Regions from separate parts of the Tepidibacillus fermentans genome, predicted to be linked through region 1. Evidence: riboswitches for the same ligand, from Rfam matches in the RefSeq annotation. Region 1 holds a riboswitch; the other holds the start of a gene.
What was found. Region 1 has a riboswitch for FMN ahead of ribD (bifunctional diaminohydroxyphosphoribosylaminopyrimidine deaminase/5-amino-6-(5-phosphoribosylamino)uracil reductase RibD). Riboswitches for the same ligand answer to the same signal wherever they lie in the genome.
Positions count from the first base shown of each region.

Region 2: linked by a shared signal. The riboswitch ahead of EDD72_RS06955 (ECF transporter S component) and the one ahead of ribD (bifunctional diaminohydroxyphosphoribosylaminopyrimidine deaminase/5-amino-6-(5-phosphoribosylamino)uracil reductase RibD) in region 1 are both predicted to bind FMN.

Region 1 covers NZ_SMAB01000014.1:38,049-42,892, reverse strand. Annotated here, with positions in the region: gene EDD72_RS09030 (DUF2225 domain-containing protein) at 1-418, shown strand, start outside; gene EDD72_RS09025 (EcsC family protein) at 444-1,163, shown strand; FMN riboswitch at 1,459-1,599, shown strand; gene ribD (bifunctional diaminohydroxyphosphoribosylaminopyrimidine deaminase/5-amino-6-(5-phosphoribosylamino)uracil reductase RibD) at 1,772-2,878, shown strand; gene ribE (riboflavin synthase) at 2,880-3,536, shown strand; gene EDD72_RS09010 (bifunctional 3,4-dihydroxy-2-butanone-4-phosphate synthase/GTP cyclohydrolase II) at 3,567-4,760, shown strand; gene ribH (6,7-dimethyl-8-ribityllumazine synthase) at 4,781-4,844, shown strand, end outside.
Region 2 covers NZ_SMAB01000008.1:86,744-91,587, forward strand. Annotated here, with positions in the region: gene EDD72_RS06940 (DUF421 domain-containing protein) at 1-542, shown strand, start outside; gene EDD72_RS06945 (DUF421 domain-containing protein) at 555-1,280, shown strand; gene EDD72_RS06950 (DUF4363 family protein) at 1,299-1,664, shown strand; FMN riboswitch at 1,728-1,863, shown strand; gene EDD72_RS06955 (ECF transporter S component) at 2,015-2,584, shown strand; gene bcp (thioredoxin-dependent thiol peroxidase) at 2,748-3,236, shown strand; gene EDD72_RS06965 (D-2-hydroxyacid dehydrogenase) at 3,448-4,401, shown strand; gene EDD72_RS06970 (cob(I)yrinic acid a,c-diamide adenosyltransferase) at 4,423-4,844, shown strand, end outside.

The DNA of each region.
Region 1 (4,844 bases):
ATGTGAAGAACGAACCATTGAATGTGCAATACGATTTTATAAACTGGCTCTATTTGCAGCTACGTTATTAGATCAAAGTCTGTTAATTCAAGCTAATCTTTGTATGAGAATTGCATGGTTGAACCGTTATCATAATAACGAACAAGAAGAGAAACGTTTCTTACGAAATGCGTTGGATATTTATCTTGAAGTATATCAACGAGAGAATTTGGATCGAATTGAGATGGATAAGTACTTATTGATTTACATGATTGGGGAGTTATATGGTCGCTTAGGAGAATATGAAAAGATGAGAAGGTGGTTTAGTATATTACTTTCTGATCAAATGACGACTCCTAAAGTTTTGGAAATAACACGAGAACGTTGGAGAGAATATAAAATGCAGCATGATTTAGAAGGAGATATTGAGAATCGGTAGATCGAGAAACTAAAGGAGATAAAAAATGTTCACATATGAGCAAAGAGTAAGGTTAGAATTAGAAGAATGGAAAAGAAAAATGACGAAAAAACCTAGTATTGTCAATCAATTAACAAAGGGAATCCAAGGTAAAATTAATCAATGGATGCCAGAACAAGTGCAGTCTTTTATTACGAAAAGCATCAAACATATGGTTCAAGGGGTTTTAATTGGTTCTGAATATATCACAAAAGAACCATTACTTCTTGACGTATCGCTAGAAGGGAGGGAAAGACGGGTCATTGAACGTTTAGATTTTTATAAAAAACTTGCAGCCGCTGAAGGCGCAGGCACTGGGGCAGGAGGCATCTTACTAGGTTTAGCTGATTTCCCTTTGTTGTTAGGAATCAAAATGAAATTTTTGTTTGACACGGCGGTTATCTATGGATTTGATATTAGCAAATACACGGAAAGGCTATATATCCTTTATCTTTTCCAACTAGCATTTTCAAATGATCAGCGAAGACGCGAGATCTACTACCTAATTAGGACTTGGGAAGAGACTATACAATTATTGCCTCGCCATTACGATGAGATGGATTGGAAGACGTTTCAACAAGAATATCGGGATTATTTAGATATTGCTAAGTTATTGCAATTGGTTCCTGGAATCGGTGCCGTCATTGGTGCATATGTGAATTATCAATTATTAGATACACTTGGAGAGACGGCAATGAATGGTTATCGGTTACGGATTTTGAATTAGGGATTGTAAAAAGAAATTCTTTATGTTTCATCTGCAGGTAATTGATCATAGAACTCTTACTTCTCTTCCTTGTAACACAACCCCTTTACAATCCATAAGACCAATTTACACCAAGGCAAATTACAAACCAAACGTTTTTCATTTCTTTTCATGAATTTTACCTTACAACTCGATCCATTGTAACATAACCACAGAAATAATTCTTTATTTTTTCTTAAAGAGTTGATTGAGTGAGAGTTTTTTATTGCAGAATTAGGACATATCTTGTACAATTGATTCAAAAATAGAAAATATGAAAGTCCTTCGGGGTTGGGTGTAATTCCCTACCGGCGGTGATCAATTATTTGTAGTCCGCGACCCAATGATCAACTGGTCATTGGTTGATTCGGTGAGATTCCGAAACCGACAGTTACAGTCTGGATGGGAGAAGGAAGTGGAACAATTGTCAATTGGTAGTTAATGGAATCTTTAGAGTTTTCATTTAATGAAGAACGTATAGCGAATTTTGGAACTTAACTGATTGTTTGTTTACCACTGTACATCAAACCCTGAAGCAACAGCTTTAGGGTTTTTTAATTTTTCGGAAGAGAAAGGAGGTTATCATCTTTATGAATGATCAGTATTATATGCAATTAGCGATAGATATGGCCCAAAGGACAAAAGGCCAGACTTCACCGAATCCAATAGTTGGAGCGGTTGTTGTGAATAACGGAAGAATTGTTGGATTGGGAACACATCTAAAAGCTGGGGAACCTCATGCTGAAATCCACGCCCTCAATATGGCGGGAGAAATGGCGAAAGGAAGCACTCTTTACGTAACCCTTGAACCATGTAGCCACTATGGTAAGACTCCACCTTGTGCTGAACGAATCATTAAAGAAAAAGTAAAAAGAGTAGTTATTTCCAATGTTGATCCCAATCCTCTTGTAGCGGGTAAAGGAATTGAACTCATGAAAAATGCTGGAATCGAGGTCGTTGTTGGGGTTTTAGAGAAAGAAGCAAAAAGATTAAACGAAACTTTTTATAAGTATATAACGAGTCAAAGACCATTTGTAACTGTAAAAACAGCAATGACTCTAGATGGCAAAATTGCAACCTTTACGGGAAACAGCCAATGGATTACTGGAGAAAAAGCTAGAAGATATGTACATCAGTTACGTCATGAACATGACGCAATTATGGTTGGAATTGGAACCGTGTTAAAAGACAATCCCTCTCTAACAGTAAGAATGGAACAACTAGGTATCCAACCAATTCGAGTCGTTATTGATACAACATTAAAAATTCCAATGGATTCAAAGCTGATTCTCGATCAACAAGCACCAACTTGGATTTTTACAACAGAACAAGCGTCGGAAGAAAAAGTAGAAAAATTAAAGGATATGGGAATTAAAGTCGTTCAAACAAAAGGCGATAAAGATGTTCCATTAAAAGAGGTGCTCCATTATTTAGGAAGAAATCAGATCACTTCTGTGCTAGTAGAAGGTGGTTCATCACTGGTCGGTCGCTTATTTGATGAACGATTAATTGATAAATATATTGCTTTTATCGCACCAAAATTAATTGGTGGTAGCAGTTCGCTAACAAGTATAGGTGGTAAAGGGATCGAAAATATGTCTGATGCGGTGCAATTAATTGATATTACAATTGAAAGATACGAAAATGACATATGTATTACAGGATACCCTTCTTATCAAGGGATGGAGGAAAAATAGTATGTTTACAGGATTGGTTGAAGAAGTAGGGATAATTAAAGCAATGAAACGTTCCGGAGATTCAATGGTTCTTACAATTGAAGCGAGGCAAATCCTTGAAGATGTATCAGTCGGTGATAGTATTGCCGTAAATGGAATTTGCTTAACTGTGACTAGTTATCAAGCTACTTCATTCACTGTGGATGTAATGCCAGAAACGATCTATAAAACCAACCTACGAGAATTAAAGGTTCATAGTTTCGTGAATTTAGAAAGAGCCATGACACCAAGTCGCCGATTTGGGGGTCACTTTGTAGCAGGACATGTAGATGGCATCGCTACTCTTATCGAGAAAAAAACAATCGATAATGCGGTCTACTTTACATTTGAAACGGAATCGTCGTTGTTGAAATATATGATTCCCAAGGGATCGATTGCAATAGATGGGATCAGTTTAACATTGGTCGATGTGTCAAGTCGCTCGTTTACCGTCTCCATTATTCCTCATACATTCCAACAAACGAATTTATCAACGAAACAAATTGGTCAATCGGTAAATATTGAAGTAGATATGATTGGTAAATTTGTTGAAAAATATGTCATGAATTTCTTGAATTATCGCGACCAAGTAAAACAAAAAATAACCGAATCATTTCTAAAAGAAAATGGGTTCCTATAAGGAACTTACCAATCAGGGGAGGAGATAGAAGTGTTTCACTCAATTGAAGAAGCCATTGAAGACTTGAAACAAGGCAAAATCATCATTGTGGTTGATGACGAAGATCGTGAAAATGAAGGTGATTTTCTTGTACTTGCGGAAAAAGCTACTCCCGAGACCATTAATTTTATGATTAAAGAAGGCCGAGGATTGGTTTGTGTGCCAATTACCGAAGAAAGAGCTCATCAATTAGATCTACCACAGATGGTACAACAAAATACTGATAACCACGGGACGGCTTTTACCGTATCTATTGACTTTAAAGATACGACAACAGGTATCTCTGCCTTTGAGCGAGCTAGAACAGTTCAAGCTTTGATCGACCAAAATGTAATATCAACGGACTTCCGTCGACCAGGCCATATCTTTCCACTTGTTGCCAAAGAAGGTGGAGTACTAAGACGAGCAGGTCATACCGAAGCAGCAGTTGATTTAGCGATTTTGGCAGGAGCATATCCAGCAGGTGTCATTTGTGAAGTGATTAAAGAGGATGGAACGATGGCACGAGTACCAGAATTACTCGAGATTGCAAAAAAATTCAACCTAAAAATAATCACGATTGCCGATCTTATTCATTATCGGAATCAAAGAGAAAAACTTGTTCATAAAGAGGTAGAAGTAAACCTGCCCACAGAGTATGGCGATTTTCGGATTGTTGCTTATACAAATGATTTAGATAATAAGGAACACCTCGCACTCGTAAAAGGGGAAATTCGTGGTGATCAACCAGTTTTGGTTCGTGTTCATTCTGAATGTTTAACTGGGGACGTTTTTGGATCGTATCGTTGTGATTGTGGCCCCCAACTTCACGCCGCACTTCGGCAAATCGAAGAAGAAGGAAAAGGGGTTCTATTATATATGCGACAAGAGGGACGAGGGATTGGCTTAATTAACAAATTGCGAGCCTATCAGCTACAGGATCAGGGTTATGATACCGTAGAAGCCAATCACAAATTAGGATTTCCGGCAGATTTGCGAGATTACGGGATAGGTGCACAAATCTTAAAAGATTTAGGCATACGAAAGATTCGCTTATTAACCAATAACCCCAGAAAAATAAAGGGACTTGAAGGATATGGTCTAGAAGTTGTAGAGAGAGCTCCGCTAATTATTGAACCGAACAGAAACAATCTTCATTATCTAAAAACAAAGAAAAGCAAACTTGGACACTTATTAAATATTTAAAAAAGAAAGGGTAGATGAAAATGGCAAAGATTTATGAAGGACATTTAGTTGGAAAAGGGTTACGTATTGGGATTGTGGTTTCTC
Region 2 (4,844 bases), on a different contig from region 1:
CGATTGTCCTTGTTCGCCATGGAAATATCGATGAAAAAGCATTGAGTCAAGCGAAAATCACATTATCCGAAATGTTAGCAGAATTACGAGTAAAAGGTTATAGCCATGTTCAAGATGTAGAATTTGCCATATTGGAAGAAACGGGTAAACTAAGTGTTATTCCAAATTCAAGCAAAAGGCCTTTAACCCCTAGTGATATATCATATGTTCCTAGTTATGAAGGACTTCCTGTACCTCTAATTATGGACGGGGTTATTCTCTATGATAATCTTGCCAAGATCAAGATGTCACCGAAAGAATTACTCAATCGATTAAGTCTTCAAGGCTATGATCAACAAATGATAAAAACCATTTCTTTGGCAGTATTAGATGAAAGAAACAATCTCATCATCGATCAAAATGACGATACCAATCAAGGGAATATCGCTCAACAACAACAAACCATCTGGTCAAAAATCTATGAAGATATGCATGCACAGCGTAAATCGCCAGAAGAAAAAGATTTAGGAATTGTCGATGATTATATAAAACCAAAACCGTAGAGGTGATTTTTTATGGATGAAACTATCGTGTCGGTTGTTCGATCAATTATTGCCTTTATGACATTACTGATTTTCACAAGATTATTAGGAAAACAACAAGTTGGTCAACTTACAGCGTTTGAATATGTCGCTGGGATTACGATTGGATCCGCAGCTTCATCACTGAGTATCGATTTGTCCATTAAACCTTTTCCTCAATGGTTAGCATTAGCAACTTGGGTCATTCTTGTTTGGGGGTTACAAAAGATATCTTTAAAACAACGCTGGATAGCAAAAGTAATGGGGGATCAACCCACAATTTTGATTCAACATGGGAAGATTCTCGAAAAGAACCTTGAAAAATTACGATATCGTTATGATGAACTGATGTCACAACTGCGTGATAAAGATATTTTTGACATTACTCAGGTAGAATTCGCTTTATTAGAACCTAATGGAAATTTATCTGTCTTAAAAAAGGCAGAATATGAACCTATTACATCATCCGATCTACAAATCGTACCAAAACAAAATGGTTTAATGATTGAAGTGATTATGGATGGAGTTATTATCGATCAAAATTTAAAAAATGCGAATAAAACTGAAGAATGGTTGTTGCAACAACTACAAGCACAAGGGATCAAAGATTTAAAAGAGGTTAATTTCGCTGTGATTTTACCGAATGGACAATTATATGTTGACCGCTTCAAGGATAATCTAAAGGAAATTGATATTGGTGATTTTCATGGGCCATATTAAAGAAGGGGGGAATAATCATTGAGAAAGAAAGTTATTATATTGGGATCAACAGCGATTATTCTTTTATTTATCGCAATTATGGTTAGTGGTACCTTCTTAAAAAGGCCATTGACCAAAGATGATAATGTAATTGGGCAAGTGAATTTTATCGAAGCCTCTGTGAAGCAAAAGGATTGGCAACTTGCTAATGAACATTTAGAACAAGGCATAAAAGCATGGGAAAAAGTTAAAAATCGGATCCAATTTAGTGTAGAACGAGATTTTATTACTGAAATAGATAATAAATTGGCAACATTAAAAGGTGCAATCAAGGCAAAGGATGATAAAATGATTATTCTAACTACAGAAGAGTTAAAATTCGTTTGGCAGGAGCTTGGAAAATAATACTTTAATTTTTATTCGACTATATTATAATGAAATTTGAAAAATGAATATACGATACAAAGTATATTCCTTCAGGGCAGGGTGCAATTCCCGACCGGCGGTGATCTATTTCCTAAATAGTAAGCCCGCGAGCTATATATCAGCAGGATTTGGTGGAATTCCAGAGCCGACAGTAAAGTCTGGATGGGAGAAGGATGTCTAGATTGGTGTATGCCATTATAGGATAGAGTATGTTATTCTCTATTCTGTTTTAAGTAATTACTCTGCCCTTGGAGAGAATCCAAGGGTTTTTTTATACACCAATATATAAGGCATCTCATTAAAAAATATTTAATGAGAGGAGAAATAGTATGAACAAATCGAATCAAAAAAAGAGACCATTAAACCAGCTTGTATTTACTGCAATCATGGGAGGACTTGCATTTGTGATTATGTTTTTTGACTTTCCATTGCCCTTTATCCCCGCTGATTTTCTAAAGTTTGATTTTAGTGAGATTCCTGCGCTTATTACAGCTATCTTTTTTGGCTCTGCGGCAGGAGTGATGGTTGAATTCTTAAAAAATGTCTTGCACTTCATTATGAAAGGCGGAGGTGCGGTACCATTAGTTGGTGAATTGGCGAACTTTCTCGCAGGAACATTGTTTATCTTAGGAATGACATGGATCTTTAATAAATTTCGTACGAATACAGGACTATTCTTAGGTCTTTTACTTGGAAGTCTTTTAATGACGGTGATGATGTCTTTAGCAAACTATTTTGTGCTCTTGCCACTATACGGAATAAGTGGAGTGCAAAAACTACCATTGATCACCTCGGCGATCGTTCCTTTTAACCTTTTTAAAGGGGCCTTGATTACAATCGCGATGATGCCGATCTATGTATCCCTAAAATCAGTAGAACCAAGATTGCGATTACAGTGAAATTATAAATAATCCGGGGACTGACTCATAAGAATGTGATGGCTGATCCTTTACTTTTGGGTCAGCCCCGTTTTTTCTTCTAGGAGTTGAAATTTGCTTTAGGTTAACAAGCTTGATACAATGATAACACTGATAATGATATAGAAAAAAGGAGAGAGTTTTTATGGCTAAAACAGACGAAATCTTTACAATTGGACAAAAAGCACCGGATTTCACCCTTCCAGCAAGTAATGGTGAACAAGTAAGTTTGCATGATTTCAGGGGGAAATATGTCGTTCTTTATTTTTATCCCAAAGATAATACCCCTGGGTGTACAACAGAAGCTTGCTCCTTTCGCGATTATCATGAAGAATTTAAAGGTTTAAATGCAGTGATTCTTGGTGTAAGTCCTGACCCACTAAAGTCTCACGCCAAGTTTATTGAAAAATATCAACTTCCCTTTTTATTGCTATCTGATGAAAATCACAAAGTGGCCGAAGCCTATGGTGTTTGGAAATTGAAGAAAATGTATGGAAAAGAATATATGGGAATTGAACGCTCTACATTTATTATTGATCCTGAAGGTAATCTTGTTAATATTTATCGAAAAGTAAAAGTTAAAGGTCACGTTGAAGAAGCTTTAGAATTTATTAAAAACCAGATAAAGGGTTAAAAGAAAAAGCAAAAACCACTGTCTTAAGGCAGTGGTTTTTGCTTAAAACATTTTGGCGCAAATCAAATACAAGCTACAACAGCTTTGTCTATTCCAGTGCTTTGGTTGTTCGTGAGTCCAAAACGATTGTTTTCACGAAAAGGAAAAGGAATTTTTTGAATGTTTAAAGAAATAAAAAAATAAACTCTAGAATAAAGAAGAGGTGAATATCGTGAAAATCGTTTTCTCGGCTAAAATTAGCGAAAAACATCAAATCACATTGAAAGAACAGTTTCCAAATAGCGATTTTTATTTTTATGCAAATATAGATGAAGCAAAAAATGAGATTGCAAGTGCGGAAATTTTCGTAACCTATGGAGAAGATCTAAATGATGAAATCGTTCAAAATATGAATCAGCTAAAATGGATACATGTAGTGAGCGCTGGATTAGATAAGATGCCTTTTCAATCATTACAAGAAAGGAAGGTAATCGTTACCAATTCAAAAGGTATTCATCGAGTTCCAATGTCAGAGTATACAATGGCTGTTATTTTACAATTAGTGAGAAAAACGAATCAATTCTTTGAAAAGCAAAAAGAGGGTCTTTGGGATCGTACGATTCGTGTTTCTGAGGTTTATGGAAGTACAATTGGAATTATTGGGTTGGGAGCAATTGGCCTAGCGATTGCAGAAAAAGCAAAAATTTTTGGTATGACAGTGATTGGTACAAATACAGATGGTCGACCTATCCCAGGTATAGACAAAGTATACCCTTCATCTTCATTAAAAGAGGTACTTTCTAAGAGTGATTACGTCGTTGTTATTGTCCCTTTAACAGATCAAACTTATCGCATGATAGGACGAGAAGAATTATTGGCGATGAAAAGGTCAGCTTACTTAATTAATATCTCCCGAGGAGATGTCATTGACGAGCAGGGATTATTAGAAACATTACGAAATCGAGAAATTGCTGGGGCTGTTTTAGATGTTTTTTCTGAAGAACCGTTACCAAGCAATCATCCATTTTGGGGGTTAGATAATGTTATTATTACTCCCCATGTCTCGGGAAGATCGCCGAAATATATGGAACGAGCACTAGAAATATTCAAAAACAATTTTCTGTTTTATCTAAATCAGGATTTTTCACAAATGAAAAATTTAGTTGATTTGCAAAAAGGATATTAAATTTAAAGTGGGGTTATTTCAGTGAAAATCTATACGAAAACTGGAGATCAAGGATATACGTCTTTAACTGGTGGAGAAAGAGTGGAGAAGAACAATCCCCATGTCGAAGCCTATGGCACGGTAGACGAAGCCAATTCGATGATTGGATTGGCAATTGCAAAGATCGATCAAATAGAGCAAAAATCCTTAGAAAAGATCATTCACATGTTAAATCAGGTACAGCAAGATCTATTTCATGTTGGATCAGAATTATCAACTCCAAAAGGAAAAAATGTGTATTGGCCAATCACAGACGACCAAGTAGTTAGACTCGAGCAATTTATCGATGAATTAGAAAAGGATCTTCAACCACTTCAACAGTTTATTTTACCTGGTGGTTCTGAAGCAGGAGCCATTCTTCATTTGGCAAGAACCATTATCCGTCGTGCTGAACGGCAAACCAT